3 regions of the Mesorhizobium sp. WSM4808 genome follow, and region 1 is predicted to be linked to each of the others. Evidence: predicted binding sites of a transcription regulator. Region 1 holds the regulator's gene; each other region holds the start of a gene.
What was found. Region 1 encodes PhoB, which activates phosphate uptake and scavenging genes when phosphate is short. Its sites were predicted from a motif close to TGTCATNNANCTGTCAT; they were not measured.
Positions count from the first base shown of each region.

Region 1 (4,355 bases):
GAACATCACCGCGATCGTGCTTCGGCGTCGGTTCGAGCGGCGCTGGTAGAAAAAAGGCATTTTGGTATGAACATCATGACCGAACAGTCGCTTGAAAACGCAGTGGGCGATAAGATGAACGCCAAGTCGAACGAAGTGATCAAAATGCGCGGCGACAAGGTCGGCGTGTTCTATGGCGAGAAGCAGGCGCTGTTCGATGTCAATCTCGACGTCCGCCTGAATCAGGTGACGGCGCTGATCGGGCCCTCCGGCTGCGGCAAGTCGACCTTCCTGCGTTGCCTCAACCGCATGAACGACACCATCGATTCCGCGCGGGTAACCGGCAAGATAACGCTCGACGAAGAAGACATCTACGACAAGAACATCGATGTCGTCGAACTCAGGGCGCGCGTCGGCATGGTGTTTCAGAAACCCAATCCGTTCCCCAAGTCGATCTACGAGAACGTCGCCTATGGCCCGCGCATCCACGGATTGGCCAAGCGCAAGGCCGACATGGATCAGATCGTCGAGTCGAGCCTGAAGAAGGCGGCAATCTGGAACGAGGTGAAGGACCGTTTGCAGGAACCTGGCACGGGTCTTTCCGGTGGCCAGCAGCAGCGTCTGTGCATTGCACGCGCCATCGCCGTGTCGCCCGAGGTGATCCTGATGGACGAACCGTGTTCGGCGCTCGACCCGATCGCGACTGCTCGCGTCGAGGAACTGATCGACGAACTGCGCCAGAACTATACGATCGTCATCGTCACCCATTCGATGCAGCAGGCAGCGCGCGTGTCGCAGCGCACCGCGATGTTCCATCTAGGCTATCTGGTCGAGGAGGGCGCCACCGACAAGATGTTCACCACCCCCGACGACAAACGCACCCAGGACTACATCACCGGCCGGTTCGGCTGAACTCGGGCATATGAGGGACGAAGATCATGGGTGAACATACCGTTGCATCTTTCGATGAAGATCTGGAGCAGATCAGCCAGCTGATCCGCGACATGGGCGATCTCGCCCGCTCGATGGTCAGTGGCTCGACCAAGGCTTTGCTCAATTCGGACAATGCGCTGGCGCAGCGCGTGGTTTCCGACGATGCCATCATGGATGCCCGCCAGCGCGAGCTGGACGATCGCGCCATCACGCTGATCGCCAAGCGCCAGCCAATGGCCAACGATCTGCGTGCGGTGGTCGGTTCGATCCGCATGGCCGGCGACCTCGAGCGCATCGGCGACCTTGCCAAGAACATCGCCAAGCGCGTCGGCACTGTCGGGCTGAGCGTCACGCCGCACGATCTTTCGCATTCGATCGACGCGATGGCGCAGCTGGTGCTGATCCAGGTGCAGGGGGTCGTCGACGAGTATGCCGCCGCTGACGCGGCTGCGCTTGCCACGCTCAGAAACAATGATGAACGCATCGACGTCAAATACACCTCGGTATTCCGCGAGCTGCTGACCTACATGATGGAAGATCCCCGCAACATCACGGCGTGCACGCACCTGTTGTTTTGCGCCAAGAACCTCGAGCGGATCGGCGACCACGTGACCAACATCGCCGAAAATGCCTACTATGTTTTGACCGGCACGCAGCTGCCAGCCAATCGTCCGAAGCAGGACGAGACGGCAATGTCCGCGCCAGCGGCATAACAGGGGTGACCAGCCGATGATCGCACCACGCATCATGGTGGTGGAGGATGAGGAGCCGCTAGGCGTGCTGCTCCGCTACAATCTTGAATCCGAAGGTTACCAGGTCGAGGTGGTGACGCGCGGCGACGAGGCCGAAATCCGGCTGCAGGAGAACGTTCCCGATCTTCTGGTGCTCGACTGGATGGTGCCTGCGGTTTCGGGCATCGAACTCTGCCGGCGCCTGCGAATGCGTCCCGAGACCGAGCGGCTGCCGATCATCATGCTGACCGCGCGAGGCGAGGAAAGCGACCGCGTGCGCGGCCTGTCGACCGGCGCCGACGACTATCTGGTCAAGCCCTTCTCGACGCCGGAGTTCATGGCCAGGGTCAAGGCGCTGCTGCGCCGGGCCAAGCCGGAAGTGCTGTCCAGCGTGCTAAAGGTCGGCGATATCGTGCTCGATCGCGAGTCGCACCGTGTCTATCGCAAGAAGAGCGAGATCCGGCTTGGGCCGACGGAATTCCGCCTGCTCGAATTCATGATGCGCCATCCAGGCCGCGTGTTCTCGCGCAGCCAGCTGCTCGACAATGTCTGGGGCGAGACGATCTACATCGACGAGCGCACGGTCGACGTGCATGTCGGCCGGCTGCGCAAGGCGGTCAACAATGGCCGTATGCCTGATGTCATCCGCACGATCCGTGGGGCCGGATACGCCATCCGAGAGGACTGAACTCCCTCGTTTGAACTCACGCCACGTTCTTGCCGCCGAAACCGGATCTCGCCTGCACGCCCGGCGCAAAAATCTCCTGATCGACGAAGATCAGCGCCCGCATGGCGCAGCCCTCGCGGATCAGCGGCAGTTCGTTCGGCTCGGTGTCGAAGGAAATCGATTTGGAATGCTGGCCGCCGGCGGTCTGGGCAATCGCTTGCCGCAATGCCGGCTCGATCAGGTCGAAGGCGGCGGCGCTGACACCGACCATGGCGACCGGCGCCGGATCGATCAGCGCGAACAGGCTGCCGAGGCCGTAGCCGAGCGCTTCGCCGGCCTTGCGATAGGCTTCCCGTTCGGGTCCGTCACCTTCGCGGGCCGCGGCAGCCAGGGCGCGCATGTCGGCGTCGCTGACATCGGCAACGGGTTCTGCATCCTCGCCCATCTGCCTGGCGTTGCGCCATATGGCGTAATTGCCCGCATAGGCTTCGACGCAGCCGCGCCGTCCGCAGCGACATAGCGCGCCGTTCGGCCGATGGATCATGTGGCCGAATTCGCCGCCCGAAGAATGGGTGCCGGTGAACAATTCGCCCTTCAGCACCAGTCCCATGCCGATGCCGTGCGACAAAAGGATAGCGATGAAATCGTCGCGGTAACGATCGGGGTCGCGCCAGCGCAGCGCCACCGCCATCATGTTGCAGTCGTTCTCCATTATGGCAGGGATGCCGAACTCGTCTTCGAATATGTCAGCGAAGGCGATGTCGGTGTGCGGCGTGATCGGCGACCACAGCATGGCGCGGGCACGGGTGTCGGTGATGCCCTGGATGGCCAGCGCGATGCGGGCGATGCTGCGCACGTCCAGATCGGGATCTGCCAGGCGGCGCCGCACGATGGCCGTGCATTCCCCGATCAGCGACTCGCGCGACATCGTCAGCGTGTCCAGCCGGCGCTGTTCCTCGGATATTACCTGGCCGGCATAGTCGATGACGGCGACGGAGAGGAAGTTCAGCGACAGCACCACGGTCATTACCGCGGCCGCTTCCGGATTGAGACTGAGGCCGACCTGCGGCCGGCCGCGTTTGAGCGAGCCGGCCTCGCTCGGCTTGCTTTCGGTCAGGATGCCTTCGACGATCAGGTCGGATGAAATCGCCGAGATGGTCGAATGGCTGAGGCTTGTGGTCGCGGCGATCTCGGTTCGCGACGGCCGTCCGGCGCGGCGCACTGCCGCGATCACCATGGCGCGGTTGCGGCGGCGCAGATCGTCGTGGCGGATTCCGACCGACATGTTCTTTCATATCCTCCCGGTCGCCGCGGTTCCTCCTGCCCCTGGAACGCTGTCGGTGACGCCGGTAAATACTGGCAGAAGCTGCAGGCCGTGTCATTTATTTATTCCGAGACTCGAAAAAAACTCGAAATGACATCAAAATCCATCAGAATCGATGTTGACAGCGTTCGGGCGTTGGCCCAGTATTTTTTCGAGGCTCGAAAAAATAGAGCCTCTGTGCCGGCCCTCGGGTCAGTTTGGTCGCGCCATACGCGGCGCAGGGAGGATAATATGAAAAGATTCACGGCCGCCATCCTGGCGGGTGCCGCCATGTCGCTGACGCTCGCGTCTGTCGCGCAGGCGAAGGACAAGGTTGTCGGCGTTTCGTGGTCCAACTTCCAGGAAGAACGCTGGAAGACCGACGAAGCCGCCATGAAGACGGCGATCGAGGCCGCCGGCGACAAGTACATCTCCGCCGATGCGCAGTCCAATCCCGGCAAGCAGCTTACCGATGTCGAAAGCCTGATCTCGCAGGGCGCTAATTCCCTGATCATCCTGGCGCAGGACGCTTCGGCCATCGGCCCGGCCGTGCAGAAGGCGCTGGACGAAGGCATTCCGGTCGTCGGCTATGACCGGCTGATCGAGAACAAGGACGTCTTCTATCTGACCTTCGACAACAAGGAAGTCGGCCGCATGCAGGCCCGCGAAGTGTTCAAGGTCAAGCCGGAAGGCAACTACGTCTTCATCAAGGGCTCCGGTGCCGATCCCAATGCCGACTTCC
Region 1 covers NZ_JBVVQX010000010.1:209,351-213,705, forward strand. The annotation lists gene pstA (phosphate ABC transporter permease PstA) at 1-49, shown strand, start outside; gene pstB (phosphate ABC transporter ATP-binding protein PstB) at 67-891, shown strand; gene phoU (phosphate signaling complex protein PhoU) at 918-1,625, shown strand; gene phoB (phosphate regulon transcriptional regulator PhoB) at 1,642-2,331, shown strand; gene AC0L2U_RS19775 (ROK family protein) at 2,348-3,595, opposite strand; gene xylF (D-xylose ABC transporter substrate-binding protein) at 3,866-4,355, shown strand, end outside.

Region 2 (4,355 bases), on a different contig from region 1:
ACGATCCGCGGATCCGCGGCTTGCTCGATCGCGACGCGGCTGCCTTCATGCACCAGAGTCTGTCCAGCCCCTGCCTTTCGACCATCGCGAAGGCGCAAGGCATCTGGATCGAGGACACCGCTGGCCGCCGCTTCATGGATTTCCACGGCAACAGCGTGCATCACCTCGGCTACGGCCATCCAAGGCTGGTCACGGCGATCAAAAAGCAGCTCGATGAGCTCTGCTTTGCGCCGCGCCGCTTTACCTGCGAGCCCGCCGTCGAGCTGGCGGAGAAGCTGGCGGCATTGGCGCCCGGCGATCTCGGCAAGGTGCTGTTCACCACCGGTGGTTCGGATGCCATCGAGGTCGCGCTGAAGATCGCCCGCGCCGCGACCGGCCGCTTCAAGACGGTGTCGTTCTGGGATGCGTTCCACGGGGCCGGCTTCGGCGCTGCAAGCGTCGGCGGCGAGGCGACCTTCCGCTCGCACATATCAGGCCCGATGATGACCGGCACCGAGCACGTCGCACCCTGGGACGGCTATCGCTGTCCCTATGGCCACGATTCCCTCGAAACCTCGGGGCTCGCTTGCGCCAACATGATCGCCTATGTGCTCGGCCGCGAACAGGACGTGGCGGCGGTCGTCGCAGAACCGATGCGGGCGACGCCCAACCCGCCGCCGCCCGGTTTCTGGAAGCGGGTTCGCGAAGCCTGCGACCGGCACGGCACGCTGCTGATCTTCGACGAGATCCCGACCGGGCTGGGCAAGACGGGAAAATTCTTCGCCCACGAGCATGATGATGTGACGCCCGACATCGTCGTCCTCGGCAAGTCGCTCGGCGGCGGCATCCTGCCGATCGCCGCCGTCATCGCGCGCCGCGACCTCGACGTCACCGGTGGCTTCGCGATCGGCCACTACACCCACGAGAAGAACCCGGTGACGACCCGCGCCGCACTGACGACGATCGACATCATCCTGGAGGAAGGATTGGTCGAACGCGCGGCCGAACTTGGCCGGCACATGCTGGAGCGTATGCAGCACCTGATGGCGCGCTCGCCCCATGTCGGCGACGTCAGGGGCAGGGGACTGATGGTCGGCGTCGAGCTCGTCGAGGATCGCGATACGCGCGAGCCGGCGCGCGATCTCGCCGAACGCGTCTTCTATGCTTGCCTGGGGCAGGGGCTGAGCTTCAAGGTCAGCCAGGGCAATGTGCTGACGCTGTCGCCGCCGCTGGTCATTTCGAAAGCTGATCTCGATCGTGCGCTCGACATCCTCGAGACCGCCGTGCTGGCGGCCTGACCATGAAGGCCGTGCGCACCGACCGCGAGCTCGCATGCCCCGGCATCGACGCGGGCTTACGGGCAAGGGGCGTCGATCTGGTGGTGACTGTCCGCTCGTCCGACCCGCGTTTGCGGGCACAGACAACGGGCGTTTCGTTCGGCTGACCATAACCGTCTCCGTTGCCAATCGTGGGCTTTCGCAGCGCGAAATCGCGGCCGCAACAGGTATGCGACAGTTCCATGACAACTATCAGGAGAAGTTTGCCTGTCATAAAATAAATAGATTTTACTTATCGATCACCAATCCCCAGAGTTGACCCAACGACGACATTCACAAGCGCTACAGGGTCGCAAGGTCCACCGGCGAGATCGTCACAGTGCATCGCAGAATGTGCCAACAATCAAAGGGGAACTGAGCATGAAATCGCGCAACGCAACTATCGCAATGGCCTTCGCCGCGGCATTGATGTCATCCGCCGCCTTTGCCGAAACCTCCGAACTGACAGTCTATACCGCCATTGAAGCCGAAGATCTCGCCCGCTACGCCGAGACTTTCACAAAGAGCCATCCCGACATCAAACTGAACTTTGTCCGCGACTCCACGGGTGTCGTTACCGCCAAGCTGTTGGCCGAAAAGGACAATCCGCAGGCCGACGTTGTCTGGGGCCTTGCCGCTACATCGCTTCTGGTGCTGAAGACCGAAGGCATGCTTGAGCCCTACGCGCCAAAAGGCGTCGAATTGCTCAAGCCGAAGTTTGTCGACAAGGACACGCCACCGGCCTGGGTTGGCATGGACGCCTGGGCGGCTTCGATCTGCTTCAACACCGTGGAGGGCAAAAAGCTTGGCCTCACCGAGCCGACCAGCTGGAAAGATCTTACCAAGCCGGAATACAAGGGTCACATCGTGATGCCGAACCCGGCCTCGTCCGGCACCGGCTTCCTCGATGTATCGAGCTGGCTGCAGTTGTTCGGCGAGAAGGATGGTTGGGCCTATATGGACGCCCTGCATCAGAATATTGATGCCTACACGCATTCTGGTTCGAAGCCGTGCAAAATGGCCGCCGCCGGTGAAACCGTAATCGGCATCTCGTTCGAGTTCCGCGCCGCGAAATCGAAGAAGGAGGGCGCCCCCCTCGATATCGTCATCCCGTCCGAAGGCATCGGCTGGGACATGGAGGCATCCGCGATCGTTGCGGGAACGAAAAATCTCGAAGCCGCCAAAACGCTGCTCGACTGGTCGATCAGCAAGGAGGCCAACGAGATGTACAATGTAGGTTATGCGGTTCTGGCTATGCCGAATGTCGCCAAGCCGGTCGAATTCCTGCCCGCAGATATCGAGTCCAAGATGATCGATAATGACTTCGAGTGGGCGGCCAACCACCGCAAGGCCATTCTCGACGAGTGGACGAAGCGCTACGACGCCAAGTCTGAGCCCAAGAGCTAGACGCAGAGCATTTCGACAGGGCGCCGTCAGAGCGGCGCCCTTCTCGTAACTCTTCCCGGATGGTCAAAATGAGACACGAACCCGTCGCTGATCTATCGGCAACGCTGGCCGAGGTGCATCCCATGACCGCTGCCGGCAACACGGCTTACCTGCGGATCGAACATCTCTGGAAGGCCTTCGGCGAGTTCCATGCGCTGAAGGACATCTCGCTCGACATCAACGAAGGCGAATTCATCTGCTTTCTCGGCCCTTCGGGTTGCGGCAAGACCACGCTGCTGCGCGCCGTCGCCGGCCTCGACCTGCAGACCAGAGGCGTCGTCCGCCAGGGGGGCACGGATATCTCAACGCTGCCGCCGTCAAAACGCGACTACGGCATCGTGTTTCAGTCCTACGCGCTGTTTCCCAATCTGACGATTGAAAGGAACATCGCCTTTGGCCTGGAAAACACCAAACGGCCGCGCGCCGAGATCGATGCCCGCGTCAAGGAATTGCTCATGCTGGTCGGCTTGCCCGATCAGGCGAAGAAATACCCAGCGCAGCTTTCCGGCGGGCAGCAGCAGCGCATCGCGCTCGCCCGGGCCATCGCCACCTCGCCCGGCCTGCTTCTGCTCGACGAGCCGCTGTCGGCGCTCGACGCCAAGGTGCGTGTGCACTTGCGCCACGAGATCAAGGGGCTGCAGCGCAAGCTCGGCGTCACCACGATCATGGTTACGCACGACCAGGAAGAAGCATTGTCGTTGGCCGACCGCATTGTAGTCATGAACCATGGCGTCATCGAGCAGGTCGGCAGCCCGACTGAAATCTATCGCCATCCCAGGACGCTGTTCGTCGCCGATTTCATCGGCGAGACCAACAAGTTCGATGCGACGGTAGGAGCAGATTCGGTAGGCTTCGGGACGAAGGCTTTCAGATGCGCGCCGCACAGCTTTGCGAACGGCGAAGCAGTCGTCGCCGCCATTCGGCCGGAAGACGTGATTCCACACGGGCCGGGCTCGCGCTCGCCTGGAGCACCCGATGTGGTGAAGACTTCGGAAAACCTGATCGAAGTGACCGTCGGTGAAATGGAATTCCTGGGTTCGTTCTGGCGCACCCGGCTGCGCGGCGGAGAGCTTGGAGACGAGATTCTGATCGCCGATTTCTCGGTCAACGCCACGCGGCGTCTCGGCCTCGCCGAAGGCGGAGCGCTAACGGTGGAACTGCCCGCCGACCGACTGCTTGTCTTCCCGCAAGGAGAGCGCCATGGCGGCGGCAACTGATATCCTGATGCCGTCCGGTCGGGCGCTCCGACAGTCGCTCGACAAGGACGAGTTGATCAAGCGCGGCCTGCTGGTCGTCATCTCGTTCTATCTGGTCCTGTCGCTGGCAGCCCCGCTCTACGTGATGCTGTCGAAATCGTTCTCGACCTACAGCTTCGATCTTGGCGCGTTCGAATTCCAGGTCAGCGACAAGCTCGGCAATTTCGGCGAGCCAGTGACGGCCGCCGCTCTGAACGAGAAACTCGCCGCGGTCCCGCCAGAAAAGCTTGCGACCAGTTCCGATGGTCGGTTGCCGGCCACCAGCTTCTTTCCGGATTTCAGTTTCCGCAGCCCGGTCAAATACAAGGTCCGCGGCACGACCGATGACGCTTATTTCCTGATCGGCACGCAACTCCAC
Region 2 covers NZ_JBVVQX010000011.1:14,341-18,695, reverse strand. The annotation lists gene pbfA ((R)-1-hydroxy-2-aminoethylphosphonate ammonia-lyase) at 1-1,277, shown strand, start outside; gene AC0L2U_RS20230 (putative 2-aminoethylphosphonate ABC transporter substrate-binding protein) at 1,677-2,702, shown strand; gene AC0L2U_RS20225 (putative 2-aminoethylphosphonate ABC transporter ATP-binding protein) at 2,825-3,958, shown strand; gene AC0L2U_RS20220 (putative 2-aminoethylphosphonate ABC transporter permease subunit) at 3,942-4,355, shown strand, end outside.
Region 2: the regulator PhoB is predicted to act here: its motif matches at 1,488-1,504, upstream of AC0L2U_RS20230 (putative 2-aminoethylphosphonate ABC transporter substrate-binding protein).

Region 3 (4,355 bases), on a different contig from region 1:
GACGGGGCTGGACGGTGTCGCCGATCAATCTGGCTGAACTCGAGCAGATCGCCGTCTACAGGGAAGCGGTCGAGGTTGCGGCGCTTCGCCTGACATGCGGCCTGGCGGACCGGAGCGCCGTCGATGTCATCGAGGCGATGCTCGAGTCCTGCGACAACGACACGCCGCGCGAGGAATGGCATCGCGTCGGCATGGATTTTCACATCGAGCTGGCTCGTCTGTCGGGCAATGAATTCCTGTTCCGGGCGGTGCGCGATGCCATGACGCGCCTGTCGCGGGCGCGCTGGCTGGAGGTCCGCGACGAAGCGGCCCTCAGCCGCGCCTGGGCTGAACATCGCGCCATACTGGCGTCGGCACGCCTTGGCGACGCCGATGAAGCCGCGCGCCTGCTGTCAGGCCACATCGTCGGCAGCCGCGACCGGCTGGTGACGTCGCTGGCCAACGATCGGCGCGGTCTTCGCGCCAGAGGCTTTGCCGTCGTTGCTGCTTAATGGATGAAGGGGCGCAAAGCGGCGTCTGGACCTATGCGCACTTTCGCCTCGCTTCGCAGACGCCGATGGCGTAAGGAGCGGCCATGGAAAACAACCGATTTGAAACACCTGTGACTGTGAAGTCAGTCGCGGCGGGAAGCACTCAGCTCTTGCGCACGGCGCGTGAGGCTTCCGACTACCTCCTCAACAGCTGGCCCGGCAAGCGCAGCCCCAAGCATCGCGCGGCCCTGCAGGCCTGCCATGACGCACTCGCCGGCGACAAGCCGGCGATGAACGCCAGGCGCGCCTTCATCGCGGCAGCACGCGAAGTGGACGTGTTCGTCAGCGACAAGGCGCCCGCCTGACACAAGCCGACATTTGGGGCGGCAATCTGGATTGAGGCACGGCCCGCATCTGCGGGCCGTTTGCCGTCACTTTGCCGTTTCGGTTTCGGCTTCAGTCTCGTCTTCGGGCTTCGAACGTTCCCGCGCTGCAACCTTGGCTGCCAGCTTCTCGGCCTTCTTGGCCGCTTTCTGGCGGTCGCGTTCCTTGCGTTCCTGATCGTAGTTTGGTGGTCGCGCCATATTGGCTCCTTTTCACTGCCTTGCGGCTCTGGTCCTGCCTAGGAGCATTAGCCGTCAAACACAACAGCTGAAGCGATAGTGCGTCGATGATGGCCAGGCTTGCAAGATGCGCGTCGCAATGAAGGGGTCAGATCCATCATTGCGGCGGCCAATATCTATCGCCATCGATTTGCCGATCAGATGCCGCTTCGGTCAATCACCAGATCGGCGGCACCAAAACGGTCCTTTGCCGTCAGCTGCTGGTGCCAGTAGGGATAGAGCAAGGGCGGCCTGCTGACCGCGTCGAGGCGCTCGCGCTCCTCGCCGGAGAGCATCAGGCTTGCCGCCGCGATGTTGTCCCGGAACTGCGTTTCCGTCCTGCCGCCGATCACCAGCGAACTGACGGCCGGCCGGCCAAGCAGCCAGGCCAGCGCCACCTGCGCTGCCGACACGCCGCGCTGCGCGCCGATCTCGACAAGCACGTCGACGATCCGCCACAGCCGGTCCTCGTCGCGGATCGGCGGTTCGGACCAGCCGGCAAGCTGGCGGGCGGTGGGGCTGTCGCGGCGGTATTTGCCGGACAGCAATCCGCCGGCAAGCGGGCTCCAGACCAGGACGCCCAACCCCTGGTCGACGGAAATCGGCAGCAACTCGTACTCCGACTCACGCGCTTCCAGCGTGTAATGGATTTGCTGCGTGACGAAGCGCGGCTGATGATGGCTGTCGCTGATGCCGAGCGCCTTCATCACCTGCCAGCCGGAATAATTGGAGCAGCCGACATAGCGGATCTTGCCTTGGGCAACCAGCGTGTCGAGCGCGCCGATGGTTTCCTCCAGCGGTGTCACGCCATCCCATTCGTGCAGGAAATAGATGTCGATGACGTCTGTCCTGAGCCGCTTCAGGCTCTTCTCGCATTCGCGGATCAGGTGATGGCGTGACAGGCCTTCATCATTCGGGCCTTTGCCGATCCGCATCCGTGCCTTGGAGGCGATCAGCACGTCGCCCTTGCGCTTGCCGCCGAGCGCTTCGCCGATGATTTCTTCGGAAATGCCATTCGAATAGACGTTGGCGGTGTCGATGACATTAATGCCGGCGTCGATGCAGAGATCGATCATCCGGCGCGCCTCGTCGAGATCGGTCTTGCCGACAGCCGAAAATGCGCCGGCGCCGCCGAACGTCATGGTCCCCATGGTCAGCGTCGAAACTTTCAGGCCGGAACGGCCGAGGGTGCGGTATTCCATGTCGATCCTCGCGATTGCGTTGAGAAAGGGGCTGGGGAGGGTGCCCGAATGTGGCCGCTATTTGTAGGACAATTTGCGCGACTTGTCGCCATGCCAGGACGCCGGATCGATCATGCCTGGCGGGATTGGCAGCGGCGGCGATCACGCTCGGGCTGCAATAAAACCGTCATTGCAGGCCTATATTGAAGTCGGCTCAGGCGTTGCCGTTCCGGGCTGTAAGCCGGAGTTTGGGGCGCCGGACGTGGATCGACAGAGCTTGCAAGTGGAGCAGCCGATAATGACCGAGCTAAAACAGAATTCTCCGGCCAGGGATTGGCTTGAAGCCGAGCTCGCCGACACGCTCGACGAAGACTATGAGCTCGAAATGTCGGAGCCGGCGCTGTCGATGGAGATCGCCAAGATCTACAAGAACTCGCATCCGCCTTCGATCGATCGCATGCAGTATTTTCGCGACCTCATCACCCTGCAGTCCGAATTGATCAAGCTGCAGTCCTGGGTCGCCTACCACAAGAAGAAGCTGGTGGTGATCTTCGAGGGACGCGATTCGGCCGGCAAGGGCGGTGTCATCAAGCGCATCACCCAGCGGCTCAATCCGCGCATCTGCCGCGTCGTGGCACTGCCGGCGCCGACCGAGCGCGAAAAGTCGCAATGGTATTTCCAGCGCTATGTCCCGCATCTGCCGGCCGGCGGCGAGATCGTGCTGTTCGACCGCTCATGGTACAACCGCTCGGGCGTCGAGCGGGTGATGGGCTTTGCCCAGCCCGATCAGGTCGAAGAATTCTTTCACGACGTGCCGGAGTTCGAGCGCATGCTGGTCCGCTCGGGCATCACCGTGGTCAAATACTGGTTCTCGATCACCGACGAGGAACAGCAGATGCGCTTCCTGATGCGCATCCATGATCCAATGAAGCAGTGGAAACTGTCGCCGATGGATCTGCAGTCGCGTGTGCGCTGGGAGCAATACACCAAGGCCAAGGAAGAGACCTTCGCCCGCACCAACATCCCGGAAGCGCCTTGGTTCATCGTCGAGGGCAACGACAAGAAGCGCGCGCGGCTGAACTGCATCGACCATCTGCTCAAGCAGTTGCCTTACGAGGAAGTGCCGCACGAGGAGATCACGCTGCCGGAGCGCGTCTTCAACCCCGAATACGAACGCCAGGTACTGCCGCGCGAACTCTACGTGCCGGAGAAGTATTGATGGATCGCTCCCTTCTCCCCGTCACTATACGGGGAGAAGGTGCCGGCAAGCGGATGAGGGGCGGCGCCTGCGTTGGTTGAGTCTAAAAAATTCTCCATGCTGGCAGAAGACTATTCTGCCGTTATATTGCCCTCGATAGCGTTTTCGGCGCCATACTTCGGCTGGCTGGCGTCGCCCCTCATTGCCCTGCCGGGCATTTCTCCCCGTATAGTGACGGGGAGAAAGAGCTGTAACTACGCCCGCTTGATGGTGACGTGCGTGGCAAGCGGCGTCGCCACCTGCTCGCTGCAGATATAGCCCAGCTTGAGCATATCGAGGCCGGCGAAAAGGTTCTCGCCCGAGCCGAGCAGCACCGGCGCGATCGCCAGATGCATCTCGTCGATCAGTTTTTCCTGCAGATATTGCCGGATGGTGGCGACGCCGCCGCCGACCCGCACGTCCTTGCCGCCAGCGGTAGCCTTAGCCTGTTCAAGAGCTGAATGGATACCGTCAGTGACGAAGTGGAAAGTCGTGCCGCCCTCCATCATGATCGGTTCCCGCTTGTGATGGGTGAGCACGAAAACCGGCACATGATAGGGCGGGTTGTCGCCCCACCAGCCCTTCCAGCTGTCGTCAGGCCACTCGCCGCGGATTGGCCCGAACATGTTGCGGCCGAGGATCCAGGCGCCGACATTCTCGAAGCTGCGCGCCGCGAACGCCTCGTTGACGTCGGTGGTGCCGCCATCTTGTCCGAGCACCATCTCGCGGAAGGTGCGGGTGTCGACAAACCACTTGTGCAAGGATTCCCCACCGACGCCGAGAGGATTTTGCAGATCCTGATCGGGACCGGCGCCATAGCCGTCGAGCGACAGGGTGAAAGCGTTGACGCGAAGTTTGGACATGC
Region 3 covers NZ_JBVVQX010000017.1:69,946-74,300, forward strand. The annotation lists gene AC0L2U_RS26665 (GntR family transcriptional regulator) at 1-491, shown strand, start outside; gene AC0L2U_RS26670 (DUF982 domain-containing protein) at 575-835, shown strand; gene AC0L2U_RS26675 (hypothetical protein) at 902-1,054, opposite strand; gene AC0L2U_RS26680 (aldo/keto reductase) at 1,231-2,274, opposite strand; gene ppk2 (polyphosphate kinase 2) at 2,552-3,472, shown strand; gene AC0L2U_RS26690 (dihydrofolate reductase family protein) at 3,706-4,353, opposite strand.
Region 3: the regulator PhoB is predicted to act here: its motif matches at 2,428-2,444, upstream of ppk2 (polyphosphate kinase 2).